One region of the Bradyrhizobium sp. USDA 4541 genome, then DNA from elsewhere that is predicted to be linked to it. Evidence: predicted binding sites of a transcription regulator. Region 1 holds the regulator's gene; each other region holds the start of a gene.
The links. The regulator HrcA, encoded in region 1, represses chaperone genes, less so after heat shock. The targets are predictions, from matches to a motif close to GTTAGCACTCNCNNNNNGNGAGTGCTAAC.
Positions count from the first base shown of each region.

Region 2: a site for HrcA is predicted at 3,610-3,638, ahead of groES (co-chaperone GroES). Genes of this name have one in related genera too.
Region 3: a site for HrcA is predicted at 2,743-2,771, ahead of J2R80_RS43025 (co-chaperone GroES). Genes of this name have one in related genera too.
Region 4: a site for HrcA is predicted at 3,383-3,411, ahead of groES (co-chaperone GroES). Genes of this name have one in related genera too.

Region 1 is NZ_JALJZF010000001.1:1,356,065-1,363,540, reverse strand. It holds gene J2R80_RS06425 (penicillin-binding protein activator) at 1-759, shown strand, start outside; gene hemW (radical SAM family heme chaperone HemW) at 953-2,110, opposite strand; gene rdgB (RdgB/HAM1 family non-canonical purine NTP pyrophosphatase) at 2,097-2,732, opposite strand; gene rph (ribonuclease PH) at 2,744-3,457, opposite strand; gene hrcA (heat-inducible transcriptional repressor HrcA) at 3,640-4,728, shown strand; gene grpE (nucleotide exchange factor GrpE) at 4,894-5,499, shown strand; gene J2R80_RS06395 (VOC family protein) at 5,548-5,973, opposite strand; gene J2R80_RS06390 (AraC family transcriptional regulator) at 6,042-6,896, opposite strand; gene pncA (bifunctional nicotinamidase/pyrazinamidase) at 6,919-7,476, opposite strand, start outside.
Region 2 is NZ_JALJZF010000001.1:5,033,481-5,040,956, reverse strand. It holds gene J2R80_RS23735 (response regulator) at 1-270, opposite strand, end outside; gene J2R80_RS23730 (response regulator) at 276-665, opposite strand; gene J2R80_RS23725 (HWE histidine kinase domain-containing protein) at 1,056-2,018, shown strand; gene J2R80_RS23720 (cupin domain-containing protein) at 2,329-2,895, opposite strand; gene J2R80_RS23715 (usg protein) at 2,996-3,286, opposite strand; gene groES (co-chaperone GroES) at 3,682-3,996, shown strand; gene groL (chaperonin GroEL) at 4,042-5,682, shown strand; gene J2R80_RS23700 (hypothetical protein) at 7,039-7,254, shown strand; gene J2R80_RS23695 (hypothetical protein) at 7,294-7,476, shown strand, end outside.
Region 3 is NZ_JALJZF010000001.1:9,116,200-9,123,675, forward strand. It holds gene J2R80_RS43000 (hypothetical protein) at 1-136, opposite strand, end outside; gene J2R80_RS43005 (hypothetical protein) at 450-635, shown strand; gene J2R80_RS43010 (hypothetical protein) at 851-1,330, shown strand; gene J2R80_RS43015 (hypothetical protein) at 1,520-1,798, shown strand; gene J2R80_RS43020 (hypothetical protein) at 2,029-2,547, opposite strand; gene J2R80_RS43025 (co-chaperone GroES) at 2,866-3,162, shown strand; gene groL (chaperonin GroEL) at 3,338-4,984, shown strand; gene J2R80_RS43035 (hypothetical protein) at 5,075-5,365, shown strand; gene J2R80_RS43040 (antibiotic biosynthesis monooxygenase) at 5,397-5,765, opposite strand; gene J2R80_RS43045 (MarR family winged helix-turn-helix transcriptional regulator) at 5,864-6,340, shown strand; gene J2R80_RS43050 (hypothetical protein) at 6,449-7,476, shown strand, end outside.
Region 4 is NZ_JALJZF010000001.1:4,591,200-4,598,675, reverse strand. It holds gene J2R80_RS21640 (cytosolic protein) at 1-127, opposite strand, end outside; gene J2R80_RS21635 (hypothetical protein) at 539-835, shown strand; gene groL (chaperonin GroEL) at 1,244-2,890, opposite strand; gene groES (co-chaperone GroES) at 3,036-3,350, opposite strand; gene J2R80_RS21620 (CopG family transcriptional regulator) at 3,654-4,100, opposite strand; gene J2R80_RS21615 (conjugal transfer protein TraG) at 4,106-6,091, opposite strand; gene J2R80_RS21610 (VirD2 family relaxase/mobilization nuclease) at 6,115-7,476, opposite strand, start outside.

The DNA of each region.
Region 1 (7,476 bases):
CCGCGCGGAACCTCGGTGATCGCGTTCTCCACCGATTCGAGCGTGGCCGGGCGCGGCGTCTATCTGCTGAGCTTCCTGCCGGAGTCCGACATCAACCGCATCGTCGACTACTCGGCGGGGATCGGAAAGCGCTCGTTCGCCGCGATGGTGCCGGACAACGCCTATGGCAACGTGGTCGAGGCCGCGTTCAAGCAGGCGGTCGGCCGCAAGAACGGCCGCGTCGTCGCATTCGAGAAATATGGCGCCGATCGCGCGACGCCGGCGCGAACCGTGGCGCAGGCGCTCGGCCAGGCCGATGCGCTGCTGATCGCCGACGATGGTGATTCGGTGGTCGCGACCGCCGATGCCTTGACCGCAGCTGGCGCCAATCTGCGCAACATCCAGCTGCTCGGCACCGGGCTGTGGGACAATCCGCGGGTGTTCGCGAGCCCCGTCTTGCAGGGTGGCCTCTACGCCGCGCCCGATCCGTCCGGCTTCCGCAGCTTCGCCGGCCGCTACCGCGGCAAATATGGCGGCGAGCCCGTGCGCACCGCGACGCTTGCCTATGATGCCGTGGCGCTGATGGCGGCGCTCGCGCGCACGCAAGGGGCGCAGCGCTTTGCGCCGGAGACATTGACCAATCCGTCCGGCTTTGCCGGTATCGACGGTCTGTTCCGCTTCCGCTCCGACGGCACCAATGAGCGTGGCCTTGCGGTCATGAAGGTGGCCTCAGGCGGCAGCACGCCGGTGGCAGGCTCGCCGAAGAGCTTTGGCGCTTGATTTTCGTCGGGCGGTCAAGCTGCCTTGTCGAGCGCCGGCACCCGCCAGCTCCTTTGCATGGGGTTGTTTTCGATATTTTGGCAGCGTGCACCTAGAGCGGTTTCGAGCGACGTGGATACCGGTTCGCGTGAAGAAAACGCGTCAAAACAAGAATCTAGAGCCTCGTTCCGATTCAATCGGAACGGGATAGGTTCTAGGCGGCGAGATCCGCAACGACCGCGTCGAGCACCGGGAATCCCGACGTCGTCACCCGCAGTCGTCCGTCGGCGTCGACGGCGATCGCGCCTTCCTCGCGCAGCATCGCGATCCGGTGCGGGTCGAGCTGGCGGCCGGAGAGCTTCGCATAGCGCTTGGGATCGATGCCCTCGGCGAGCCGCAATCCCATCAGCAGAAACTCGTCGGCGCGTTCTTCGCTGTTGAGGCTGTCATCGCTGACGACGCCGTGACCGCGCTCCTCGACGTTCAACAGCCACGCCTCGGGGCGCCGCTCGGTTGCGGTCGCGTGCCTGACGCCATCGATGTCGAGCCGGCCATGTGCGCCCGGGCCGATGCCGGCATATTCCTCACCGCGCCAGTAGACGAGGTTGTGCTTGCACTCCGCGCCGGCGCGGGCGTGATTGGAGATCTCATAGGCCGGCAATCCCTCGCGGGCGCAGACCTCCTGCGTCACGTCGTAGAGCGCGCGCGCGGTCGCTTCGTCCGGCGTCTGCAATTTGCCGGCGGCATGCAGCCCGAAGAACGGCGTGCCTTCCTCGATCGTGAGCTGGTAGAGCGACAGATGCTCGGCCGCTTCCGAAATCGCCTGCTTCAGTTCATCGGCCCACATCCGCGGCGTCTGGTCGGGGCGGGCATAGATCAGATCGAACGAGTAACGGTCGAACGCAGAGCGCGCGATCGCGACCGCGTCGAGCGCCTCGCGCGCGGTGTGCAGGCGGCCAAGCGCCTTCAGCGAGACGTCATCGAGCGCCTGCACGCCGAGCGAGACGCGGTTGACGCCGGCTGCGCGATAGCCGCGAAAGCGCGTCGCCTCGACGCTGGTCGGATTGGCCTCGAGCGTGACCTCGACATCGCGCGCCACCGTCCAGTGCTTGCCGATCGCATCGAGCACGGCACCGACGGTCTTCGGCTGCATCAACGATGGCGTGCCGCCGCCGAGGAAGATCGAGGACACCTGCCGCCCCGGCACGCGCGCGGCCGTCGTCTCGATCTCGCGGGCGAACGCGCGCACGAAACGCTCCTCGTCGACCGGCGCATGCCGCACATGGCTGTTGAAATCACAATACGGGCATTTCGACAGGCAGAACGGCCAGTGCACGTAGACGCCGAAGGCTTCTCGGTCAGCGTGGCTCAAGGCAGATCTCCGCGAGCTTCACGAAGGCGCGGGCGCGATGCGACAGGCCGAGCCCGAGCGGCGGCAGGCCGTGCTTCTCGATGCTGGTCATCTCGCCGAAGGTCCGCGTGTAGCCGTCGGGCAGGAAGGCCGGATCGTAGCCAAAGCCGGCGGAGCCACGCGGCGGCCAGACCAGGGTTCCATCGACGCGGGCCTCGACCTGCTCGAGATGATCGTCGGGCCAGGCCACGCACAACGCCGACACGAAGTGCGCCTTGCGCCGGTCCGGTGCGGTGGCGCCGCGTTCCTGCAGCAGCCGCTCGATCCGCGTCATCGCCGCCATGAAGTCCTTGCCCTCGCCGGCCCAGCGCGCCGAGTAGATCCCGGGCGCTCCGTCGAGCGCATCGACCACGAGGCCGGAATCGTCGGCGAAGGCGGGCAGTCCGGTCGCCTTCGCTGCCGCGATCGCCTTGATCGCCGCGTTGGCGCGAAAATTGTCGCCGGTCTCCTCGGGCTCGGCGAGGTCGAGCTCGCCGGCCGACACCACCTCGACGCCGTGCGGCGCCAGCAGTTCCCGCATCTCGGCAAGCTTGCCGGGATTATGGGTGGCGATGACGAGCCTTCCGGTGATTCGGCGGTGCATGACCAATCTGACTACGCCACCGCGATCTTTTGCAAGTCGACCAGACGCGCGACACCTTTGCGCGCCAGCGCCATCAGCGCCAGGAATTCACCTTCCGAGAACGGCGTCTTCTCGGCGGTGCCCTGCACCTCGATGATCCGGCCGTCCCCGGTCATAACGAAATTGGCGTCGGTGTCGGCCTCGGAATCCTCGGCATAGTCGAGATCGAGCACCGGCGTGCCCTGGTAGATGCCACAGGAGATCGCCGCCACATTGTCGCGCAACACGTTGGTCTTCAGCATGTTGCGGGTCTTCATCCAGTTGATGCAGTCGGCCAGCGCCACCCAGGCACCGGTGATCGAGGCGGTGCGGGTGCCGCCGTCGGCCTGGATGACGTCGCAATCGACCGTGATCTGGCGTTCGCCGAGCGCCTCGAGATCGACGGCCGCGCGCAGCGAGCGGCCGATCAGCCGCTGAATCTCGACCGTCCGGCCGCCCTGCTTGCCGGCCGAAGCCTCGCGGCGGGTGCGTTCCAGGGTGGCACGCGGCAGCATGCCGTATTCGGCGGTGACCCAGCCGCGGCCCTGGCCCTTCAGCCACGGCGGCAGCCGCTCTTCCAGCGTGGCGGTCACCAGCACATGGGTGTCGCCGAACTTCACCATGCAGGAACCCTCGGCATATTTGACGACGCCGCGTTCCAGCGACACGGGACGCAGTTCATCGGGTGCACGGCGGCTTGGCCGCATGAAATCCTCCAGAAATCCGAGAAAATTGGCTGGCGGTGCTTGTAGGAGCGGGAAGGGGCAGCGGCAAGGGTTTTGGCGAGGGTTTTCGGCCCCGGTAGGGTCCGGTACGACGGGGCCGAATGCATGCTTGTCATCGGCCTCCCGGATCGACAAATTATGCAGTAATTGTGAGGGACTGGAGTGTGACTCACCACGATCCGATTGGCCTGATCGCGCCGCATGCCGGGCTCGCCCAGCTCAACGAGCGTTCGCGCGATATTTTTCGTCAAATCGTCGAAAGCTATCTCGCAACCGGCGAGCCGGTCGGTTCGCGCAACATTTCGCGCCTGATCGCATTACCGCTGTCGCCGGCCTCGGTCCGCAACGTGATGTCGGATCTCGAGCAGCTCGGCCTGATCTATGCGCCGCACACCTCCGCCGGCCGGTTGCCGACCGAACTCGGGCTGCGCTTCTTCGTCGATGCGCTGATGCAGGTCGGCGACCTCACCGAGGCCGAGCGTCAGTCGATCCAGACCCAGCTTGCGGCCGTCGGCCGCGCGCAATCCGTCGAGGCCGCGCTTGGCGAAGCCTTGACGCGGTTGTCGGGGCTGACCCGCGCCGCGGCGGTGGTGCTGACGCAAAAGTCGAATGCGCGGCTGAAGCACATCGAGTTCGTCCGGCTGGAGCCGGAAAAGGCGCTGGTCGTGCTGGTCGGCGAAGATGGCCAGGTCGAAAACCGCGTGCTGGCACTGCCGCCGGGTGTTCCATCCTCAGCCCTGACCGAGGCGACCAATTTCCTCAATGCGCGGATCCGCGGCCGGACGCTGGCCGAAGCGCGGCTCGAGCTCGAGACGGCATTGACGCAAAACCGCGCCGAGCTCGATCAGCTCACGCAAAAAGTGGTCGCGGCGGGCATCGCGAGCTGGTCCGGCGGCGAGAATGAGGACCGCCAGCTGATCGTGCGCGGTCACGCCAATCTGCTGGAGGACCTGCATGCGCTCGACGATCTCGAGCGCATCAAGTCGCTGTTCGACGATCTCGAAACCAAGCGCGGGGTGATCGATCTGCTCGGCCGCGCCGAACGCGGCGAGGGCGTGCGGATCTTCATCGGCTCGGAGAACAAGCTGTTCTCGCTGTCGGGTTCCTCAACCATCATCGCGCCCTACGGCGACGCCCAGGGGCGGATCGTGGGCGTCCTCGGCGTGATCGGACCGACACGGCTGAACTATGCGCGGGTGATCCCGACCGTCGATTATGCCGCGCGCATCGTCAGCAAGATGCTCGGCGGCTGACCGGAGGGCGATTTCGCTTTCATTTGACGGGTTTTCTTCACCCAAGCCGGAGATCCCAGTTCCCGAGACCGGTATGTTGCGCTTGATTTTCGCCGCCCAAAGCACGATATCCCGGCAAGCAATCCCCAAGATTTGAATCGACGCGAGTTTTCGAGAAGGCAAGCCATGACCGATCCGAACCGGGCCAATGACAACACCGAGAATTCGGCGCCGACGGGTGAGCCCGTGGTCTCGAAACCCTACATCATGCCTGACGAGCCCGAGGCCGCATCGGCGGAGGCGCTGAACAAGGAACTCGCCGAGGCGCGCGACCGGACGCTGCGCACCCTGGCCGAGATGGAGAATCTCCGCCAGCGCACCCGCCGCGAGGTCGCCGACGCCAAGACCTACGGCATCACCGGCTTTGCCCGCGACGTGCTCGATATCGCCGACAACCTGCAGCGCGCGCTCGATGCGGTGCCGGCCGAGACCAAGGAAGCCGCCGATCCCGGCCTGAAGGCGCTGATCGAAGGCGTTGAGCTGACCGAACGTTCGCTGCTCAACGCGCTGGAGAAGAACGGCGTCAAGAAGTTCGACCCGATCGGCGAGAAGTTCGATCCGAACTTCCAGCAGGCGATGTTCGAGGTGCCCGATCCGTCGGTGCCGTCGGGCACCGTGGTGCAGGTCGTGCAGGCCGGTTACATGATCGGCGAGCGCATCCTGCGTCCGGCGCTGGTCGGCGTCTCCAAGGGCGGCGCCAAGGCCGCCCCGACCGCTGACATCACCGCCTGATCCGTCCGATCCCGGACACCCGTCTGTGAGCTCGCGGATTGCGCGGGCTCACGGTCGCGGCTTCTCGTGTGCCTTCGGCCAATAGGTGCCGAAGCTCCAGAGATTTCCTTCCGGATCGCGGCAGGCGAAGTCGCGGCTGCCATAATCCGTGTTTCGCAGTTCCATCTCGATCTTCGCTCCGGCAGCCTTGACCTTCGCGTGCAGCGCGTCGGGATCGTCGACGGCGATATAGATCGAGTCGGTGCGGCGGTGGTCGAGGTCGCCGACCAGCCTGCCATATGCGTCGTCGCGGCTCTGGCCCAGCATCAGCATCGAGGAACCATAGGCGAGCTCGGCGTGATGGATCACGCCGCCATCGCGGTAGACGACGTGTTCGGTGAACCCAAGCACCGTCGTGAGCCAATTGGTCATCGCCTCGGCGTCCTTGCAGCGCAGGGTCGGGTAGATGCGGGGCGGTTCGATGTCGTGCGTCATGGTCGCTCACCTCCTTGGCTGACGGCGCCATCCTGCACGGGGCAACGCGGCGTTGGCTTGAAGGTTTGTTACCAGTCCGCCAGCCCATCGCCGGCGTGAACCAGCCGGCGGTCGGTCAGCGCCCGGCGGCGCGCCCAGGCGGTTGGCGGTTCGCCTGCGAATTCGACGAACTCGCGGGCGAGATGGGCCTGGTCGGCATAGCCGCTTTCCGCCGCGATCCCCGCCCAGCCAAGCGCTGCGCCGCTTTGTGCCAGGCTGCTCGCCCGGTGAAACCGCATCATGCGCGCCAGCGATTTGGGGGCGAGGCCGAGTTCGGACCGAAACCGGCCAGCCAGATGCTTGCGGCTCCAGCCGATCTCGTCGGCCAATGCCGTGATGCTGATGGCGCCGGCCGAACGCGCCAGTTTTCGATAGGCGAACGCGACTTCGGGAGACGGCATGTGGCCGGCGCGGCGCAGCACGAACGCCTCGATCAGGTCGAAGCGGCGCTGCCAGCAGGTCACGGCGCCGAGCTGTTCACGCAGACGACGGCCATCATGGCCGAGCACATCGTCGATATCGACCATGCTCCCGACCAGGTCGGTCACGGCGCCGCCGAAGAAGCCGTAGGCGCCGAGCGGGGTGAAATCGACCTGCACGCAGGCGGCGCGCCCGTCGGACTCGATGTAGACAGGCCCGGCATGCAGGCCGGCGGCGAAGCTGAGCTGACGATCGGCCGCACCGGGCTCGCGCGACAGCGCGATCAGGAACGGCGAGCCGAAACTGATGATCAGCGGGACGATCAGCGGCGCGGTCTGCCGCTGCGCGAACCGGCCCGTTGCGGTCTCGCGATAACCTGTGATCCGGACGATCAGGCCAGCCATGCGCGGCGACGGCAGGCGCTGCGCGAGATCGAATGCATGAGGTGACGCAGGCTCGGCCATGCGAATCTCGCGAGGCTGCGTCTTACGCGATATCCGAGGACTGGATGCGCTTGACGCCGGCCTTGGCCATGTCGTCCCAGGCCTTGGCGAGCGATCCCTGGGTGTCGATGCCGCGGCAGGCATCTTCCACCACATAGGTCTCGAAGCCGGCCTTGCGCGCATCGAGCGCGGTCCATGCCACGCAGAAATCGGTGGCGAGCCCGGCCACGAAAACCCGCTCGACGTTGCGCGCCTTGAGATAGGCGGCGAGCCCGGTGGTGGTCTTGCCGTCGGCCTCGGTGAAGGCGGAGTAGCTGTCGACGTCCTTGTGAAAACCCTTGCGGATGATCAGCTCGGCCTGCGGGATCGCGAGTTCCTTCGATAGCGATGCGCCGTCGGTGCCCTGCACGCAGTGGTCGGGCCACAGCACCTGCTTGCCATAGGCAAGGTCGACGGTCTCGAACGGCTTCTTGCCGGAATGGGTCGAGGCAAAGGAGATGTGTCCGGGCGTGTGCCAGTCCTGCGTCATCACCACATTGGCAAAGCTCTTGGCGATCCGGTTGATCACCGGCACCACCTGCTCGCCGTCCTTCACGGCAAG
Region 2 (7,476 bases), 3.7 Mb from region 1:
GAGGACCTTGCCGACCGTCGCGCCCAGCATTGTCTTCACAGTTGGGTAGTTGCTCCGTATCCACGCAGAAAGAGCAAACCCAGAGCCGGTGGCGCCGCCTACGTCGATCAGGGCGACTTCAATACAGTGTTTCCCGCCTTCGAGGCATTCACGTGCCTCATCGTGTTGAGTTGCTTCCATCACGCGATAGCCGCACTCACGAAGGTACTCCGCCAGCGGATGGCGCACGAGCACGTCCTGCTCGACGATCAATACAGTTGTTGCTTGCATGCTTACTACAGCGCCGGGCCGAGCATCTCCGCGATCAGCATCGCGATCTGCCTGGGATCGTAGGGCTTGCTGATGAACCTACCTACGCGGCTCGCTGCGCTCTCCAATTCTGTGCTTCCAGAGGCAACGAGGATAAGGAGCATCGGTTGCATGACGCGGACCTTCCCAGCCAACTCCAGACCATCAAGGGTTCCGGGCATCCGGATATCGGTTATCAGCGCGTCAATCCGCTCGCCTGATGAGATGTAGTCCATCGCGTCATCGGCGGTCCTCGCCTCAATAACCTCAAACCCCGCGCCTCGAAGCTGCTCAGCTACGTCAAATCGGATGAACCATTCGTCCTCCACGAACAAAACCCTGATCCGTTCGCTCTTTTGCTGCGCTTGGGGGACCATCGTTGGCTCCTCGGATGCTGGTCAGCCAACCTACAGAGGGGCGCAACGTTCCAAGCCATTGAGTTCTTTTGCTAATTTGGCGTCGTGGCGGGAACATTCTCGGCCGACCGCCGACCTACAGCGGCGGTTGATGACTGCTTATGGCCCGTTGCGACAGCTCGTTATGCCCATCTCGTCGTTGCTCTGTTGACATCAGTGTTTCGTGGGCCATTGTTCCCGATTCCAATGTTTGCTTTGTTGATCGCCATGGGCACTGTTCGAGAAGTAAAAGGCGATTTTCCGCGGGCTGAGGGCGAAGCTGCCGCACTCATCCGGTCTTTCGACTGGTCCAGCACCAGCTTGGGACCAATCGTTGGGTGGCCAACGCACCTCAGGAGCGCGGTGAGCCTTATGCTGCCGGCCAAAGCACAAATCGTGCTGTTTTGGGGAGCCGAATTTGTCGCTCTCTACAACGACGCCTATGCTCCTACGATAGGTCAGAAGCATCCAAAGGCACTTGGGCGACCAGCACGCGATAATTGGGCCGAGCTGTGGGACGATTTAGGACCGCTTCTCAGGCGCGTCCTCGACACCGGCGAAACAGTCTTCGCGAAGGACCGCCCCTTCTACATTGAGCGGCACGGCTACCCAGAGACAGTTTATTTCGACATCTCGTATTCTCCAGTTCAGAACGAGGCTGGCGAAACTGGCGGTGTACTCTGCATCGTTAGTGAGACTACCGAACGTGTAATTGCGCAAGAACGCCAACGGTTGCTCGCTCGGGAGGCAAACCATCGCGTGAAGAACATGTTTGCCGTTTTCCATGGCATCATAAGTCTGAGCGCTCGGTCAGCCAGAACTCCGCAAGAGATGGCTCAATCGTTACGAGGCCGTCTCGACGCTCTAATGCAGGCCAAGGACCTAATCCGTCCTGGAATCATGGGTACGGAGGCGCATAGCGAGCGAACGACGGTGGGAGACGTGGTGCGAACGGTCTTGCGGCCGTATGAAGATGACGCGTCCAGCGAACGCATCATGGTAAGAGGACCAGCTGTCCCCGTGGGTGCTATGGCCGTTACAAGCCTCGCACTCGCGCTGCATGAAACCACTACGAATGCGGCCAAGTATGGGGCGTTGTCGGAACCAACCGGTTCAATAAACATCGCATGGGACACGCAAGGCGGGGACTTGCATCTTGAATGGGAAGAGACAGGCGGCCCAGTGATTGTTGCTGCGCCTTCGGCAAAGGGTTTTGGGAGTGTGCTTGCGGAGCGCAGCATTGCCGCTCAACTGGGCGGCAAGGTGGAATATGATTGGTTACCGAGCGGGCTCAGGTTAAGGGTTTCGATTCCTTTGGATCGTCTTGCAGTCTGATTGCGGGGATAGTCTGTTTCGGGCTACTTGACGCCGCTCCTCCAATAGCGCCGACAGAATAACTGTTGGTGGTCTCATTCACTTTGGAACGTCGGCAGTTGGCCCATCGCGACATCTTGCGTTGCCGCACGAACTTGGTCGCTATCGGGGCAAAGCGGACGTAGAGTCACGCCGACGGTTTTATGGGTACACAGCCCTAGCTAGAAAATCGTCATGCCCGGGCTTGACCCGGGCATCCATCGACCAAGGAGAATCTTGCGAAGCAAGCTGGATGGCCGGGTCAAGCCCGGCCACGACGAGTGCGTGAGCACTACGCCTTCAGCTCCACCGTCTTGAACTCGGCCGGCAGGATCACTTCCAGCAGTTCGACGTCGTCGGAATAGTCCAGGATCATGTGCCGGATGCGCGGCGGCTGGGTCCAGGCACTGCCTTGCTGCATCAGCGTCTCGCCCTCGCCTTCCATGTAGGTCTTCACCCAGCCCTTGAGCACATAGACCATCTGGAAGTCGACATCGTGGAAGTGCAGCTTCGACACTTCATCGGGATTGCACGGTCCCTGCAGCCGGATGACATGTGCCTGCGCGAGGCCATGCGACGCGGCTGATATGCCGAGGTCGCGGTACTTGGCGTAGGCGCGCAGCCCGTCGGCCTTGAAGTCCTCTTCGCGGTGATGGCTGATCGCGACGCGCTGCTTCGGCCACGCCTTGGCTGCGGCTTTCGGCGCGCTCTTCTTGGCCGCCGGGACGCGGCCTTTCGACTTGATGGTCTTGCGCGCGGACGATTTCGCGGACGTCTTCTTGGCGCCTGCGCCAAGCCCCGACCATTTCTTCTTCACCGCGGTCTTGGCTGCCGATCTTGATGCCGTCTTCTTGGCCATTGTTTCGCCTCCCGTCTTTTTGTGACGGAGAGAGGCTAACACAAGTCGCGCGCCGCGAGGCGAGCAAAGGCGCAGAGCCGCGCCCTGCTACGTTTGCTGATCAATGCAGCCGGAACACGCCGTCGACGGCACGCAGCTCGGCCGGCTTAACCAGCTTGGAATGCGCCACCGTCACCGAAAACAGCGGGCCTTCGAGCTTCGCCTGCCAGAACGCGAGGAAATCCTGCAGCGCCGGAAATTTCGGAAACAGGTCGTAGTTCTGCCAGACATAGGTCTGCAGCAACGAGGGGTGATCCGGCATCCGATAGAGGATTTGCGCCGTCGTCAGCCCGTACCCCAGCAACTGCTTCCGGAAATCGTCGGAAACAACCCCACCAACTCGCGAGACCATGCCAACCTCCTGTGACGGAGCGCATTCACGTGGTGGCCGACCTCCCCCGCCGGACCACCGGCAATGGATGCGCTCACATGAGAGAAATGTGACGCACGCGACTAACCCATCTCAAGCCTAAATGTTTAATAGGTTGTTGAAATTTCTTGCGTTGGCAGCAGCTTACCGCATCTGCTAATAGCCCCGGCAACCCCTCTTGGGCGGCATTAAGGATGCCGAAATGATCTCGGCATCCTCTTGGCAGGCGGTACTCACGAGTGCCAATTTTTCTGCTAGAGGCACTTGCCCGCCGCCAAGGCTTGGCCTATCTCCTGCCCAACCAGTCTGGCACTCGCTGGACTGGACTGCTAACTCTCCAAAAATCTAGAGCATCTACAAATGTTTAGGAGGACTGCATGAAATTCCGTCCGCTTCACGACCGCGTCGTGGTCAAGCGTATCGACGCCGAAGAGAAGACCGCTGGCGGCATCATCATTCCGGACAGTGCCAAGGAAAAGCCCTCCCAGGGCGAAGTCATCGCCGTTGGCCCGGGCGGCCGCGATGAAGCTGGCAAGCTGATCCCGATCGACGTCAAGGTCGGCGACCGCGTCCTGTTCGGCAAGTGGTCGGGCACCGAGGTCAAGATCGACGGCGAAGACCTGCTGATCATGAAGGAAAGCGACATCATGGGCGTGCTCGACGTCCCCGCTTCCAAGAAGAAGGCGGCCTAAGCGCCTCCCTCCCTCCCAGGTTAAATCTCTCAAGGAAAAACTCAGATGGCAGCTAAAGAAGTCAAATTCTCCGTCGAGGCGCGCGACAAGATGCTGCGCGGCGTCGACGTTCTCGCCAACGCGGTGAAGGTCACCCTCGGTCCGAAGGGCCGCAACGTGGTGCTCGAGAAGTCGTTCGGCGCTCCCCGCATCACCAAGGACGGCGTCACCGTCGCCAAGGAGATCGAGCTCGACGACAAGTTCGAGAACATGGGCGCCCAGATGGTGCGCGAAGTCGCCTCCAAGTCCGCTGACGCGGCCGGCGACGGCACCACCACGGCAACCGTGCTCGCCCAGGCGATCGTGAAGGAAGGCGCCAAGTCGGTCGCCGCCGGCATGAACCCGATGGACCTGAAGCGCGGTATCGACCTCGCGGTCGAAGCCGTCGTTGCGGACCTCCAGAAGAACTCGAAGAAGGTCACCTCGAACGAGGAGATCGCCCAGGTCGGCACCATTTCGGCCAATGGCGATGCCGAGATCGGCAAGTTCCTCGCCGACGCCATGAAGAAGGTCGGCAACGAGGGCGTGATCACGGTCGAGGAAGCCAAGTCGCTCGAGACCGAGCTCGACGTCGTCGAGGGCATGCAGTTCGACCGCGGCTACATCTCGCCCTACTTCGTCACCAACGCCGACAAGATGCGCGTTGAGATGGACGACGCCTACATCCTGATCAACGAGAAGAAGCTCTCCTCGCTGAACGAGCTGCTGCCGCTGCTCGAGGCCGTGGTGCAGACCGGCAAGCCGCTGGTCATCGTCGCCGAGGACGTCGAAGGCGAAGCTCTCGCCACTCTCGTCGTCAACCGCCTGCGTGGCGGCCTGAAGGTCGCGGCCGTCAAGGCTCCGGGCTTCGGCGATCGCCGCAAGGCCATGCTGCAGGACATCGCGATCCTGACCGGCGGCCAGGCCATCTCGGAAGACCTCGGCATCAAGCTCGAGAACGTCACGCTGCAGATGCTCGGTCGCGCCAAGAAGGTGATGATCGACAAGGAGAACACCACGATCGTCAACGGTGCCGGCAAGAAGGCCGACATCGACGCCCGCGTTGCCCAGATCAAGGCGCAGATCGAGGAGACCACCTCGGACTACGACCGTGAGAAGCTGCAGGAGCGTCTCGCCAAGCTCGCGGGCGGCGTCGCGGTGATCCGCGTCGGCGGCGCGACCGAGGTCGAGGTGAAGGAGCGCAAGGATCGCGTTGATGACGCGATGCATGCGACCCGTGCGGCTGTCGAGGAAGGCATCGTCCCGGGCGGCGGCGTCGCCCTGCTCCGTGCCTCCGAGCAGCTCAAGGGCCTGCGCACCAAGAACGACGACCAGAAGACCGGCGTCGAGATCGTGCGCAAGGCGCTGTCGGCTCCCGCTCGCCAGATCGCGATCAACGCCGGTGAAGACGGTTCGGTCATCGTCGGCAAGATCCTGGAGAACAAGACCTACAATTACGGCTTCGACTCCCAGACCGGCGACTATGCCGACCTCGTCAAGAAGGGCATCATCGACCCGACCAAGGTCGTGCGCACCGCGATCCAGAACGCTGCCTCGGTTGCCGCGCTCCTGATCACCACGGAAGCGATGGTTGCCGAGCTGCCGAAGAAGAACGCCGGCGGCCCCGCGATGCCTCCGGGCGGCGGCATGGGCGGCATGGACTTCTAAGCGACGAAGTCGTCCCGGACGCGGTGCAGCGCGAAGCGGTGCACCGCAGAGCCGGGATCTCGCTCAACGACAACGAAATCGGGATAGGGGGGAGCCTCGCAGCCCCTCCCCTCCCACACCACCGTACATACGGGTCCGTATACGGCGGTTCGCTGGATTAAGCGGCAAGAGTTGTTCTGTTGCCGCCGTAGTTTGGGTGTCAGCAATCGTCGCGCCAGCTTCGACTCCTCTGATCAGCGTCAGTCAGGGTTTCACCCCTTCCCGCCGTTCCGAGGCCAGTTGCCCGGAATTCAGTCGCATGGCCGATGCGATATCGCTGCATCTACTCGTCACTTCCAGCGTTCAGGCCTTCGGCGAAACTCGTTCCGCCTACTATGCCCTCTGCTGACTTCTGCACTGCGGTCAGATCGCCTTACGACGACCTCAGTCTCGTTGCCGAGACGCAGCGCAGATCTCCCGAGGTAAGATCGACCGCCTTCGCCGCACGCCCGCCGGATTTACCACCCCGGCCCCGATGACCGTGGACTTCGCGATCACGTGCTCGCTCGTCCGGCCGGGTAGGCCTCGTTTATCCGGTTTTTGTCCATCGGGCCGCGGCTTTGCTCCACGCTTCCTTCAGACCCCACCTCGCGATGACGCCCTTGCGCTTCGCTAATCCTTCACCGTCATCAGGCTGGATAGAGGACTTCCACCTCCAAGCTGCCGGTCATGCTCGGCACACACGCAAAACCCCGGCAGCGATGCCGGGGTTTTTGTTTGGGGCAGGCTCGCCGGGCGACTTACCGCAGCGCGGCCAATGCGAATACTTCCACAACCTCGCGCTGATGCAAGCGCCTCACATTGCTCACGGCATGCAGGTTATGCACAACACTCTCCGTAAACATACGTTGGTCTGAGTTGACAATTTCAAAAAAAATTTCGTGCGAGAGTCGCAAACCGAACCGACAGCGTCATCTTCGTCCCCCACAGTAGCTTCGGGACAAGATCGAAGTTCACTCCAACAATCTGAATTGAGCACGGAGCGTCAGCTCCCGTGACGCGGGCAAGCGTTGCGGAGAATGCTTTCACTTGCGAGGGAGGCAGTGCAGTGAGCGAAAGCGACAAGGTTTTCAGCCGAGCCGCCTGAAGAAGCGGCGTTGAAGTCACATCGAGGATTCGTTCAAGGAGGGACCTGGCCGGTTGGAAGAAGCCCAGTGACGAGAGCATGCAGCCCCCACTGCCCGATGCTCCGTCAACCGCCGCAGGTGCGCGATGCCCCCCAACTACCCCGCGCACCGGTCAGGCCAATCCAACCGGCCGGACTATTCTGCAAGGCAACAGGCAAAAAGCAAAAGGCAATATGGGAGGGAGGCGCTCATGGGCATGGTGATGGTCAGATGTCCGCAAACCGGGCACGCGATTTCCACCGGAATCAAGACCGATCGCGAGAGCTTTCGACGCAGTACCGTGTTCTTCTCGCGCACGCCCTGTCCATTTTGCCGCGCGGATCACGCCTGGTTTGCGCGGGACGCCTGGGTCGATGAGCCGAGCATCCGCGTGCGGCGGCGCCGCGGCGGCGGTTCACCGGCCTGAAATGGCCACCACTTTTGACGACCGCGATGGAGGGACACCATGGCGCAGGTACAGATCTCGACCGAAACATCTGCCTGGCTGCTGCAGGCCAAGGACTTTCTCGATGAAGCACGACGGCTGAAGCCCGGTCCGAAGCGCAATGAGTTGCGCGAGACCGCAAAGGTGCTGCGTGAGATTGCGGAGCTCGAAAGGGTATCCTCCCCGACGCGGGAGCTTGATCGG
Region 3 (7,476 bases), 7.8 Mb from region 1:
TCGAACGGATGCGAATGGTCGGACGACTCGAGTCAGGCTGCTTTGCCAGTGGAGAATTGGGGATGGTGGCATCCAGAAGGAATAGCAGCGCGAGCAGCACTCCGCCGATATACAGGAAATACCGCGCCACTGGCATGGATCGCTCCATCCGCCATTGTGCACATCGCCAGGCTTCTTTGCCCAAGGGCACGCATCTGCGCTGAAGCATGGCTCAGCACCGCGTCAGGCGGCTACCGGCCGACGAGACCGCATTGACGTGCGCGTGGTCGACACCAGCGTCCCATTCAAGAACTTCAGGACCTTTGACATAGATCAACAGTATCGCGACAAGGATGAATCAGTCCGATCCTCCGTCTCGACAACATGCATCTTGTGCCAGCGTCGACGGTTGCAAATCCGCTGGCAGGTTTGTTGTCGCGGGTGCATATTACTGCGTGAGGGAAATTGTCATGCGTATGCCGGGAGCCAACATTGGGTGCCGGTTGCATGGGACTTCCGGAATCATTCCGGTCGCCCAGCGCGAGGATTCGCATTTTGGTCCAGCGCCGGATCATACATTCGCGGCCGGCTCGCTGCGTGTGACCAACGTGCAGAGCCTCCTATTAAAAATTGGCAAGCAGTTCGTATCGCAATAGCAATCGCCGCAAGTGCAACAAGCGGCGCGTGGTGGAAGCGAGCGTTTGAGCTTGTGGTGAGGACAGCCAACCGCCGGTAAGCACAGCGCGAGGTCGTCTTTGAAGGTGCGACGATGAGCGCCGGGCTTCTTTCAATCGCGCTGATGGCGTGCGCCTTGCTACCGGATCACTGATTGGGGCGGAGCCACTGGAGTACTCAACACTGGAGATTGAACATGACGCAAAGAATTGTCCGAAATACTGCAATTGCGCTTTCGACTATCGCTTGTGCGACACTGTTCTCCATCACCTGGTCCGAGCGGGGCGGTCTTTCGGCGTCGGTCGAAAGTGCCCAGGCGCGTGTGGGCCGGCCGCTGACGCCCGTGAGCGTCGCCGGCGTCGCGCGTCGTCAGACCCGGCGCGCCGCGTACGGGTACGGGGTGGGCGCGGGTGTCGCCGCTACGGCAGCGGTCGCTGCGGCCGCCGCTACCGCGCCGGCCTATTCCGGCTGGGGCACAAACGATTGGACCAATTCGTATGCCGCCCAGACGGATCCCTACTTTGGCCAGCCCTACTATCCGGCACGAGCCTACCAGAGGATCAGTCCGTATTACGGATATGCCGGATGGACGGAGTACAAGGCAGCCAATGGTATCGGCTGCGAGCCCGGCACGATGACCAAGATGGCTGACGGCCGCATGTACGTCTGTCAGTGAAGCCGGCGCAACGGCAGCGCAAGAGGGCGGCTCCCTGAGCCGCCCTCTTTCACGATGAAGCAGATCAATCCCACGCGGCGACGGGTCGCGCGCGGCGTTGATCTACGTCAACATCGCCTCCCCCTTTTGCCACTGACGATACCTTGGGCCGCATCTGAAGCGGGCTCCATCACCTTCAGTTCACGTGCGATGAGGAGGATCACCATGCGTCGGACGAACATTTTTCCAACCAAGTCAGTGACGGTTGCGGGAATAGCGGCGAGCCTGATGTTGGGGTTTGCAGGCGCCGCTCTCAGTCCAGCACCGGCCAACGCCGTGATTTACTGCACGTATGTCGGTTATCCGGCAGGCTGCGTGGCACGGGCAGGCGTTGTGCTCAGGCCTCGTCCGGTGGCGCGCGCTGCGGTCCGCCACAATGCGGGCGGCAATTTGAATGGCGGCGTCAATCGGGTTGGCGTGCGGCGATAAGGCCGTGTTTGCGGGTCTCCTTCCCTTCTCCCCTTGTGGGAGAAGGTGGCGCGGATGCAATCCGCGCCGGATGAGGGTTGTCGCCGCCTACTCAAATCTCGAAAGGGTCACTCGCGGAGGGAGACCCCTCACCCGGATTGCATCTGACGATGCAATCCGACCTCTCCCACAGGGGGAGAGGTGCGCCGACTATGCGGCGCTATGTCGGCAGATCGCTCGAAGTCCCGCCGTTACGCCCTTGGCGCGCAGCGGACATAGACCATGTTGCCGTAGCGGACCCCGGCGTCCTTGTCGACGAAGCGGGTGATCATGACGCGGCCGTCGAACGAGACGATCTCGCGGTCCTGCTCGCCGGGCGTCGGTCCAGGCGGGCCGATATAGTTCTTGCCACTCGGGGAACCCTTCAGCCGCAGTTCCTGCGGGGTGGCCTGGTCGGCCAGATGCATGATGACGCCGCCGTTCTGGCCGGCGCCGATCACGTAAGGCTGCTTGCACTGGCCGCGCGCGGCGGCCTCGGTGCGGGCGCGATCGGCGGGATTCTGGAACGAGGCGAGACCCCAGCGGCCGACGATCTCGTCGGCGCGGATGCTCGCGGGCATTTCGGGGGCGACCCCCGGCTCGGCTGGCGCCGGCTCAGGGTTCGACGACAACGACGGCAGGCTCATGCTGCCGCACGCCCCCAAGAGTGTCGTCAGCGCCGAAACAGCCGCGAACCGTGCGACCAATCGCGCGTTGAATGACCTGATCATATGCATCCCCCGACTATGTCCCGGCCGCACCCGTCCTGCAGCCAAGCGTAAAACTTAAGACGGAGCAATGACGTCTGACAAAATTACGTCATCGCTACGATTTGGTTTCTGGTCCACCATCCTATATTGGCCTCACCAAGGCCTTAACCCGTTTGCTTGACAGAAACTGCGCCAGGCCATATTTCCCGGCCCACAATTAGCACTCTCGCACCACGATTGCTAAGAGCGTCGGGCGTCCTGCCCAGCGCCGACCGGGCCGGCATCCAACGCCGGTCCCGATGAACCGGACCTGAAACCGAGCCTCCAAGAGGGAACGTCATGGCTAAATCCACCTTCCGCCCCCTGCACGACCGCGTCGTGGTCAAGCGTATCGATGCCGAGGAGAAATCCAAGGGCGGCATCATCATTCCGGACTCGGCGAAGGAGAAGCCGTCCCAGGGCGAGATCGTCGCCGTCGGCCCGGGTGGCCGCGACGAGGCCGGCAAGCTGATCCCGATCGACCTCAAGGTCGGCGACCGCGTGCTGTTCGGCAAATGGTCGGGCACCGAGGTCAAGCTCGACAACCAGGAGCTCCTGATCATGAAGGAGTCCGACATCATGGGCGTGCTGGCCTGATCGCCATTCAACCGCGCGACCGCACCACTCGCATCGTCATGCCCGGACTTGATCCGGGCATCCATCACGCTTCCGAAGAGTTCTTACCAAGGCGATGGATCGCCGGGTCAAGCCCGGCGATGACGAGCGCGGAAACGGCAAGCGCGTCTCTCAAAACTGACAGGAGTTCAAACCAATGGCTGCCAAGGACGTAAAATTCGCCGGAGAGGCCCGCGACCGCATGCTGCGCGGTGTCGACGTGCTCGCCAACGCTGTGAAGGTGACGCTCGGCCCGAAGGGCCGCAACGTCGTCATCGAGAAGAGCTTCGGCGCTCCCCGCATCACCAAGGACGGCGTCACCGTCGCCAAGGAGATCGAGCTCGACGACAAGTTCGAGAACATGGGCGCGCAGATGCTGCGCGAGGTCGCTTCCAAGACCAACGATACCGCCGGTGACGGCACCACCACCGCGACCGTGCTGGCGCAGGCCATCGTCCGCGAGGGCGCCAAGTCGGTCGCCGCCGGCATGAACCCGATGGACCTCAAGCGCGGTATCGACACCGCGGTCGCGGCCGTGATCAAGGACATCGAGAAGCGCGCCAAGCCGGTCGCCTCCTCGTCCGAAGTCGCCCAGGTCGGCACCATCTCGGCCAATGGCGATGCCGCGATCGGCAAGATGATCGCGCAGGCGATGCAGAAGGTCGGCAACGAGGGCGTGATCACCGTCGAGGAGAACAAGTCGCTCGAGACCGAGGTCGATATCGTCGAGGGCATGAAGTTCGACCGCGGCTACCTCAGCCCCTACTTCATCACCAACGCCGAGAAGATGACCGCCGAGCTCGAGGATGCCTACATCCTGCTGCACGAGAAGAAGCTGTCCGGCCTGCAGTCCATGCTGCCGGTGCTGGAAGCCGTGGTGCAGTCGGGCCGTCCGCTCTTGATCCTCGCCGAGGACGTCGAGGGCGAGGCGCTGGCGACCCTGGTCGTCAACCGCCTGCGCGGCGGGCTCAAGGTCGCCGCCGTCAAGGCGCCGGGCTTCGGCGATCGCCGCAAGGCGATGCTGGAGGACATCGCGATCCTGACCGGCGGTCAGCTGATCTCCGACGACCTCGGCATGAAGCTCGAGAGCGTCACGATCAACATGCTCGGCCGCGCCGGCAAGATCGTGATCGACAAGGAGAACACCACGATCGTCAAGGGCGCCGGCAAGAAGAAGGACATCGACGCCCGCGTTGGCCAGATCAAGGCGCAGATCGAGGAGACCACCTCGGACTACGACCGTGAGAAGCTGCAGGAGCGCCTCGCCAAGCTCGCCGGCGGCGTTGCGGTGATCAAGGTCGGCGGTGCGACCGAGGTCGAGGTCAAGGAGAAGAAGGACCGTGTCGAGGACGCGCTGAACGCGACCCGCGCCGCGGTGCAGGAAGGCATCGTGCCGGGCGGCGGCGTCGCGCTGCTGCGCGCCAAGAAGGCGGTCGGCCGGCTCACCAACCCGAATGCCGACGTCCAGGCCGGCATCAACATCGTGCTCAAGGCGCTCGAAGCTCCGGTCCGCCAGATCTCGGAGAACGCCGGTGTCGAGGGCTCGATCGTGGTCGGCAAGATCCTCGAGAACAAGTCGGAGACCTTCGGCTTCGACGCCCAGACCGAGGACTATGTCGACATGGTCGACAAGGGCATCATCGACCCCGCCAAGGTGGTGCGCACCGCCTTGCAGGACGCCTCCTCCGTGGCCGGTCTGCTCGTGACCACCGAAGCCATGGTCGCCGAACTGCCAAAGGACGCGGCGCCGGCAATGCCGGGCGGCGGCGGCATGGGTGGAATGGGCGGCATGGGCGGCTTCTAAGCCTCCCCCATCCCTATCGAGATCGAAGGCCGCCTCCGGGCGGCCTTCTTTTTTGCAGTTTGATTACGATCGGGATGCAAGGATCATCTGATGTCCCGCGACGCCAAATCACTGACGTCAACGCTCGTGCTGTTCTACGCGATCGGCGCACTGCTTGCGCTCGGCGCCTATGCCCTGGACAGCCTCGATGATCTTGCGGTCGTCTTGACGTTCTGGCTCAGGCAAACGCTGACGTTTGTCGTCCTCGGCGTGGGTTATGGCGTCTATTACGTCATTTCGGGTTCTGCCGGTCATCGTCCAAAAGCGCCGTTGCGATTTCTGGACATCTCGTTTCTGGCCGCTGCTTCCACGCTTGGGGTTGGCATCCTCGTGCACAGCTGAGCGATCCTTGACGCGACGGCCTGACAGTCCGTTACGCCACGCAGATGTCCGGCACCGCCACCTTCTGGAACAGGTGCGGCGAGGCTACCGCCGAGGCCGGATAGGCCGAGAGCTTGGCCCTGAACTCGGGGTTCATGAAGGCGGCGCGGAAGGCGGCGGTCGATTCCCAGACCGCGTAGTTCAGATAGGCCGGGCTCTCGCCGAGCGCGCGGTGCAGCTGGGTCGAGATGAAGCCCGGCTGCCGCTTCATGATGGCGGCGTCGTCCTGCCAGGCCTTGAGAAACGTGTCCTCGTCGGCCGCATCGAGCGTGAAGAGGTTGACGAGCACGACGTTGCTGGCATCGACCGCGAGCTGGCGGTCGATCGGGAAAGCGGGGTCCAGGGGGCGCATCTGCGGCATGGTTGGCTCCGTTCGATATGGTGTTATGATGTCATTCCGGACTGATGGATACATACAGAAATTGACATCATGGTGTCAATACGTTTATATGGTGACAAATGCCGAATGCAAAACGAACGCCGGCGGGTGAAGCCCTGAGCACCCTGATTCCCGACCTGTTCAGGCTCAACAGCCTGCTGTTCACATCAGGCGACCGGCTGGTGGCCGGGCTCGGGCTGACCAGCGCGCGCTGGCAGATCCTCGGCGCCATCGTCGCCACAGAGCGCCCGCAACCGGTCGCATGGCTGGCGCGCGACCTCGGCGCTGCCCGACAGAACGTGCAGCGGATCGTCAACGACCTCGAACGGGACGGGCTCGTCGCCTTCGAAACCAACCCGCATCACCGCCGCGCCCAGCTCGTCGTGCTGACCGCCAAGGGGCGGCAAAGCTTCGACGCGGCCATGCGCCTGCAGCTGCCTTGGGTGAACGGCCTCGCCGACGGGCTGTCGATGAAGGACCTCGAAACCGTGAGCCGGGTCGTGACGGTGCTGCGCGGCCGACTGGAGGGCGGCGAGGAACCTGACGAACGCACATGACCGCGATCGCGGCGCGCGGCCGCCGTTAGGCGGCCTTCTTTTTTGGCCAATGACATGGAGGTTTGCTAGTTACGACGGAACCGATTCTGCCCTTCGAGGACTTATCGTATGCGCGCGCTCCCGCTCCTGCTGCTCGGTCTTGCCGTCACCTCGGCGCCTGCCCTCGCCCAGATGAAGCTGCAATCGAAGGCGGCTCCCGCCAATGGCCCCGAGACGCGCTATTTCACCTCGATCGACGGCCTGATGGACGGCAATGCCGACGTCGTGCTGAAGGAAACCCGCCAGGGCAAGACCGTGACCGCGGCCGTGCTCGACGTCTGCTATCCCGCCGACAAGAGCTCCGACCGCAAGGACCGCTTCGTCGCCAACCTGACCGTCAGCGGCCAGACGCTTTCCGGCACCGCCCAGAGCGTCGCCGACAAGCAGCCGGTCACCATCAAGCTGAACCGCAAGCAAACCGGCGACGGTTTTGAGTTCCGCGGCCAGATCACGATCGGCCAGACCGTGACCGAGGTCGCCTCGACGGACAATTCCGATCTCAGCGAGAAGGAATTCCAGGACAACCAGGCCACCGAGGACGGCATCACGCCGCAGCCGAAGGATTTCACCGACGTTTCGCCGGAATCGATCGGTGTGCGGGTGAAGCTCGATGCGGCGGCGGATTTCCTCAAGAGCCTGAAAGGCGAGGCCGTCGAGATCGGCACCTCCAGCCTTGCGGTGACCTGCGATGCGATGCGCTCCGGCGAGCAGACCATCAACCTCACCGTCGATCCCGAGCACGCCGGCGCGCTGCTCGCCAAGGCGAAATCCGCGCCCGGCGTGACCGCGGCCGGCTGGACCAGCGGGGTGGTCGAGATGGACCGCACCATCCGCTTTGCTGCCGCCGATTGGCGCGAGGGCGACAAACTCAACCATGACAAGCTGGCAACCGCGATCGCGGGCGTGCTGGCGAAGACGCTTGCCGCAAAGCCCGCCTCGGCGACGTGGAACGCGAACACCGGCAAGCTCAAGCTGGTGCTGAAGCGGCCCAGCGCGATTTACCCGGCACTCGGCCTCACCCAGAATTACGAGATCACTGCCCTGGTCTCACCCGACAAGCCCGGAAGCTCTGACCGGCTGATGCTGTGGGTCTCGAG
Region 4 (7,476 bases), 3.2 Mb from region 1:
CAAATGCGACGAACTTGCCAATTCCCTTGTGCTTGAGCTTCTCGAGAAGCTCCTGATCGTGTACGGACTCGTGCGACGTGAGAATGAGCAGAGGACCGCTCGCCGTTAGCAGCAAAAGCGCTTTCATCGGATCCTCCTTCGCGGTTGGACTGATTTCATGGATGTCCAGTCCGGATACTCCCAGTATAAGCCGGTTCACCGCTCATAACGATTCCACAGTGGACGTGATCTGCACTGTTTGGACCGTCCTGGGTCCTGAGATGCTCGGTCGCATCGAGGCCGGTGACGTGCGGCCCAGGGCTCGCTATTCCGCCATTCCCTGCCAGCTGGCGCTGACGAGCGATCGAATGATTACGTTCGCTTCAGAGATGGCCGAATACCAACTCCCCACCGCCTCCGAGGTTGTCTAACTGAGCTCGTCTGGAAGTGGCATGCCTGGAATGACGCGATTGGACCATCGCGGAAGCAGGCCCTAGTCCAGCAGCGGCCCTATATGCTTTGATGCGCAGGACCGGAATTGAGATGCAAAGGTGGCCAGATGTATATGTTCGTTAGAAAGTACACCAAGGTTCGTTCGGTTGCGGATGCTGCCCGCCGCGCGAAGAGCGGCATCGGCCAGATCCTGAAGGATTCGCCCGGATTTAAATCTTATTATGTATTGGATGGGGGCCAAGGCGTTGGTGTCGCTGTGATGATATTCGAGGACCGCGAAAGCGCCAATGCGGCGAACGAAAAGGTCCTGCAGTTTGTTCAAGCAAGCATGCATGACCTTCATCTTGGCGCGCCCGAAATTATCGCAGGGGAAGTCTTGGTGAACATAGAATCTGATGCGTAGTTGATCGCAAGCGCCGCTAATCAGCGAGGGGAGCGAGCATGGCGTCAAGAAGCTGCTTTGGCGTTCGGCAAAACGTTTCAATGTCACTGCACATGTATGGCCGGCATATCAATTGCACGAGCCGCTCAGAGTTCGATGTGGAGCTAAGGCGCGAGAAGCCATACGTGCTGAAGGTCGTTGTCGACGAGCACGCGCGGACTTAGTCTTTTTCGTCAGGCGGGAGCGTCGGCACGTCCGCTGCTGACCCAAACGCGAAGGCCGGACCACCTCTGAGGTCGTTCGGTCATCGGGCCAGACCGGAAGTGGTTCGCCCAGCGACCGGCACGATTCGTGTCCGACATATAACCAGTACAGAAAAGCCAGGCGGCGATGCTGGGCCTCTCTTTCTTTGAACGCTGAACTTTGGACCTAGAAGTCCACACCACCCATGCCGCCCATGCCACCACCCCCTGGCATGCCGCCGGGTGCGTTCTTCTTCGGCAGCTCGGCGACCATGGCTTCCGTGGTGATTAGGAGTGCCGCGATGGAGGCGGCGTTCTGGATCGCGGTGCGCACGACCTTGGTCGGGTCGATGATGCCCTTCTTGACGAGGTCGGCATAGTCGCCGGTCTGGCCGTCGAAGCCGTAATTGTAGGTCTTGTTCTCCAGGATCTTGCCGACGATGACCGAACCGTCTTCACCGGCGTTGATCGCGATCTGGCGAGCGGGAGCCGACAGCGCCTTGCGCACGATCTCGACGCCGGTCTTCTGGTCGTCGTTCTTGGTGCGCAGGCCCTTGAGCTGCTCGGAGGCACGGAGCAGGGCGACGCCGCCGCCCGGGAGGATGCCTTCCTCGACAGCCGCACGGGTCGCATGCATCGCGTCATCAACGCGATCCTTGCGCTCCTTCACCTCGACCTCGGTCGCGCCGCCGACGCGGATCACCGCGACGCCGCCCGCGAGCTTGGCGAGACGCTCCTGCAGCTTCTCACGGTCGTAGTCCGAGGTGGTCTCCTCGATCTGCGCCTTGATCTGGGCAACGCGGGCGTCGATGTCGGCCTTCTTGCCGGCACCGTTGACGATCGTGGTGTTCTCCTTGTCGATCATCACCTTCTTGGCGCGACCGAGCATCTGCAGCGTGACGTTCTCGAGCTTGATGCCGAGGTCTTCCGAGATGGCCTGACCGCCGGTCAGGATCGCGATGTCCTGCAGCATGGCCTTGCGGCGATCGCCGAAGCCCGGAGCCTTGACGGCCGCGACCTTCAGGCCGCCACGCAGGCGGTTGACGACGAGGGTGGCGAGAGCTTCGCCTTCGACGTCTTCGGCGACGATGACCAGCGGCTTGCCGCTCTGTACCACGGCCTCGAGCAGCGGCAGCAGCTCGTTCAGCGAGGAGAGCTTCTTCTCGTTGATCAGGATATAGGCATCGTCCAACTCGGCACGCATCTTGTCGGCGTTGGTGACGAAATAGGGCGAGATGTAGCCGCGGTCGAACTGCATGCCCTCGACGACGTCGAGCTCGGTCTCGAGCGACTTGGCTTCCTCGACCGTGATCACGCCCTCGTTGCCGACCTTCTTCATGGCGTCGGCGAGGAACTTGCCGATCTCGGCATCGCCGTTGGCCGAAATGGTGCCGACCTGGGCGATCTCCTCGTTCGAGGTGACCTTCTTCGAGTTCTTCTGAAGGTCGGCGACCACGGCTTCCACCGCCATGTCGATACCGCGCTTCAAATCCATCGGGTTCATGCCGGCGGCGACCGACTTGGCGCCTTCCTTCACGATCGCGGCCGCGAGCACGGTCGCGGTGGTGGTGCCGTCACCGGCCGCGTCAGCGGACTTGGAGGCGACTTCGCGCACCATCTGGGCGCCCATGTTCTCGAACTTGTCCTCGAGCTCGATCTCTTTGGCGACAGCGACGCCGTCCTTGGTGATGCGGGGAGCGCCGAACGACCTCTCGAGCACCACGTTGCGGCCCTTCGGACCGAGGGTGACCTTCACCGCATTGGCAAGGATATCGACGCCGCGCAGCATCCGGTCGCGGGCATCGACGCCGAATTTGAGTTCTTTGGCTGACATGTCTGTCTCCCCTGAGTTGATCTCTGCTCCTCGTCCTGAAGTGCGTGCTCTTGAAGTGGGCGTCTCGAAGAACGAGACAGTTGGCTCTTGGCTCATCTTTCGAGACGCCGGCAGCGCCTGCTCCTCAAGGGAGCGGGCGTACGGCTTAAGCGGCCTTCTTGCTGGCGGAGGTGCCAGTAAGAACACCCATGATGTCGCTCTCCTTCATGATCAACAGCTCCTTGCCGTCGATCTTGACTTCGGTGCCCGACCATTTGCCGAACAGCACGCGGTCGCCGACCTGAAGGTCAATCGGGATCAGCTTGCCGCTCTCGTCGCGGCCGCCGGGGCCGACGGCGATCACTTCGCCCTGCGAGGGCTTTTCCTTGGCCGTGTCGGGAACGATGATGCCGCCAGCGGTCTTCTCTTCGGCGTCGATGCGCTTGACCACGACGCGGTCGTGAAGCGGACGGAATTTCATGTGATCCTCCCTGGCCTTGTGCACAACTCGGGATTGGCACCCACAATGAGCGAGTGCTAATCGCAGCTCACTTATACCTGTGACAGTTGGGCGCAAGAGCGTCCGCCTGTGATATTTGGCTGCAACTTTGCTCTCGGAGGGGAATGCCGGCGACGATCGCTGCCGGGCGAAGCAATAGGCCGCCAGCAGTGTCTATGTCCGATCTGGGCCCTCGCGACTTATTGCACCGCCACACGACTTCGGTGCGGACGGGACTAAACGGACACGCCATCGTCGCGCACCCACAAATTCTCAGGTACAGACCTAGGAGTGTGCCTGGCCCGAATGATCGTCGCCACCGAGATCCTCCGCAATCTCCTGCAGCAGCTTCGGTCCCCTGGCGAGCCTGCGGCCAAGTGCGGTGACGAAGGAATCGTAGCGTTCACCTCCCTTGGCGCGCGCGGCTTGCGCGGCCGGCTCCGGCAATGCCGGGGTCGTGGTCAACCAGAACCGGACGAATACGGCAAGCGTCTCGACCGCGATGCCGACGTCGCGCTCAAGCCGGATCATGCGGCGATCGAGCTGGTCGAGGCGCTTCGCGATCACCGCTTCCCGTCGTTCGGCCGCATCCGGAGACAGAAAGGAGGCGATCGCGGCCTCAGCGATCAGCGATTGAGGTTGGTCTCGGCGCGCGGCATAGTCCGTCAGCGCCGTCATAACGGCCGGGTCGAGGTAGACCGAAATCTGGACCTTCTTCTTGCGGACGGTCATGGCGGTCACAGCTCCGTGCCATCGCCGGAGTCCAGCGAGACCTGCCGCGCTACGCCTTGCATGATCCGGGTTATGCGGCTGTTGCGGACGGCCTCATCGTCCGCATCATCGACGGGATCGGCTTCGAACTCGTTCTCGATCGGCGCCCTCCTCTCGACCAGCGTCACGCGGCTGAGCTCGGGCTGCTGGCGGCGTTCGGATCCGGTCGGATCGTCATCTTCGGTCGCGGTCGTCGAGCCGGCATTGCCGATTTCCGCTTTCGGCGGCAATGGCCGGCCCGTCCAGTCATTCGGCCGCCCCTGGTTGGGAATAGTGAGTGCCGGCACCGGCAGAATGCGTTGCAGGAGGCGCGCGTCGTCGTAATAGCGCGCCTTCTTCGCCCGGATCGGCGAAGCGCCCGCAACCATGACGATCTCGTCCGTCGGTGGCAGTTGCATGACTTCGCCTGGGGTGAGCAGCGGCCGGGCCGTTTCCTGCCGGGAGACCATCAAATGACCAAGCCACGGGTTTAGTCGGTGGCCGGCATAGTTCTTCATGGCGCGCATTTCGGTCGCGGTACCCAAGGCATCGGAGACACGCCTGGCGGTGCGCTCGTCGTTGGTGGCGAAGCTGACGCGGACATGGCAGTTGTCGAGGATCGAATTGTTCGGGCCGTACGCCTTCTCGATCTGGTTCAGCGATTGGGCAATCAGAAAGCCCTTCAGTCCATATCCTGCCATGAACGCCAGCGCCGACTCGAAGAAATCCAGCCGCCCCAACGCGGGAAACTCATCGAGCATCAGGAGCAGCCGGTGGCGCTTTGCCTTGGCCTGCAGGTCCTCCGTGAGACGCCGGCCGATCTGGTTGAGGATCAGACGGATCAGCGGCTTGGTCCGGTTGATGTCGGAGGGCGGCACGACGAGGTAGAGGGTCGCCGGTTGCTGGTCGCCCACGATGTCGGTGATGCGCCAATCGCAGCGCCGGGTCACCGCGGCGACGATGGGATCACGGTAGAGCCCGAGGAACGACATGGCGGTCGACAGCACGCCCGACCGTTCGTTGTCGGACTTGTTGAGCAGCTCGCGCGCTGCGCTAGCGATGACGGGATGTGGACCGGCTTCGCCGAGATGCGCGGTCTTCATCATCGCGACAAGCGTCGATTCGATCGACCGCTTCGGATTAGAGAGGAACACGGCGACGCCCGCCAGCGTCTTGTCCTCTTCGGCATAGAGGACATGGAGGATGGCGCCGACCAGCAGCGCGTGACTGGTCTTCTCCCAATGGTTCCGCTTCTCCAGGCTCCCCTCGGGATCGACCAGGATGTCGGCGATGTTCTGGACGTCGCGGACCTCCCATTCGCCGCGGCGAACCTCGAGCAGCGGATTATACGCCGCTGACTTCGGATTGGTCGGGTCGAACAATAGGACCCGCCCATGTTTTGCGCGGAAGCCCGCGGTCAGCTGCCAGTTCTCGCCCTTGATATCGTGAACGATCGCCGAGCCCGGCCAGGTCAGGAGCGAGGGCACGACCAGGCCGACGCCCTTGCCCGAACGGGTCGGGGCGAAGCACAGCACATGCTCCGGCCCGTCATGACGGAGATAGTCACGCTCGTAGCGGCCGAGCACCACCCCATCGGCGCCAAGGAGCCCGGCCGCCTTCACTTCCCCCGTCTTGGCCCAGCGGGCAGAGCCGTAGGTCTCGACGTTCTTCGCCTCGCGCGCCCGCCAGACCGACATGCCGATGGCGGCAACGATCGAGATGAATCCGCCCGAGGCCGCGATGAACGCGCCGCGCACGAAGATGTCGGGCGCATAGGCGTCGTAGAAGAACCACCACCAGAAAAACGCCGGCGGATAATAGATCGGCCAGCCAAAGACGCTGAACCATGGGGTGCCCAACTGCCCCTGAAATCCGAGCTGCCAGGCGACATATTCCGTCGCACCCCAGGTCGTCAGAAGCACGATCGCGAGCACGGTCAGGATCTGTCCCCAGAGGATGGTGGTCGCGGACATGGCGTTGGTCCTTTCTGCGCGATCTACAGTCCAAGTCCCCGCTTTCGGCCAAAGCTCCAGTCGATGCCACCGTCGTTGCGCATCGTTCCGGTGACGTGGCGGCCGAGCTGTTTCTCGAGCGAGGGCGTCCAGGGCACGAGCTGGAAGCCGAGTCCGTCGTCGATCATGGCGAAGCGGCCGGAGGCGAGCGTGAAGCGCCGGCGGTAGCTGCCGGCGACATGGTCGCCGCTGCCGGCTTGATGGAATGGCTGGCCGGTTCGGGACGCGAGCCTATCGCCCAAGGCCTCCAGCTCCCGGCAACGCAAGGTGTCGATCAGGTTGCGCGAGAAGATGATGCGCTGGCCCCGCCGCTCGGCATAACCGCGTTCGACCAAATGCTCGGCGCGCCGCTCCATGGCCTGCCGCACCTCGGCGCCGAAGCCGCCATCCGAAAGCGCGGCCGGCGTGCGAGCGACCGCCTGCCGGTCGAGCCAAGTCGCCCCCGATGCCGAGACCTGCGCAGCGAGGTTGAGATCCGACCGGACGGCGAGCGCCACGCGGCGACGTCCTTGCGGGTCGTCGAACTTGCGCAGCTCGACGATTGCGCCCGGCGCGCCGTCGCCGGCGGCGTCGAGATCGGGCAACCTCAAGTGATGGGTTCGCCCGTCCACGCCGTCGACCACGGCATAGGCCGTGCCCTTCAGCTCGTCGTCGAGGCCGCGATCGACCAGCCGGCCGATGATCGGCGCATCGAGGCTTTCAGCCGCGAGCACATAACTCGCCGCGCCGCGCTCAATGCCGCGTTCGGCTAATGCCCGGTGCATGCGCCTGATGATGTCATCGCGCTCCTCCAAATCGCGTAGCGTGGTCTCCGCCCGGTCGCGGATCACCCACTGGCCTGGATCGACCTGATCGGCGAGGCCGAGGGATTCGAGCTTGCGCAAGCGACCGACCTTCAAGGCGTGATATTCGTCCGGCTGCCGCTCGCGATGGGGCGCGAGATCGATGACGCCGGTGGACCAACCATCGCGCACAAGCTGACTATCCAGCTTGGTCCAGCGTTCGGCTTCAACCTGGCGCTCGAGATTGCGACGGATGTCGAGCTCGGTGCGCGGACCGAGTTCCTGGGTGACCAGATCCTGCGCGCGGGCACGCATTCCCTCCCTGATGTAGTCGCGCGAGATCACGAGGTCCTGGCCATCGTCACCCCGGCCGCGGAGGATGACGTGAACGTGGGGATTGTCGGTGTTCCAATGATCGACACCGCCCCAATCGAGCTTCGTGCCGAGATCCGTGGCCACCTGGCCCATCAGCTCGCAGGCGAAGGATTTAAGGTCCGCCAAGTCCACCGCGTCCTCGGGCGACACGATGAAACGGAAGTGATGACGGTCGCCCTCGCACCGCGC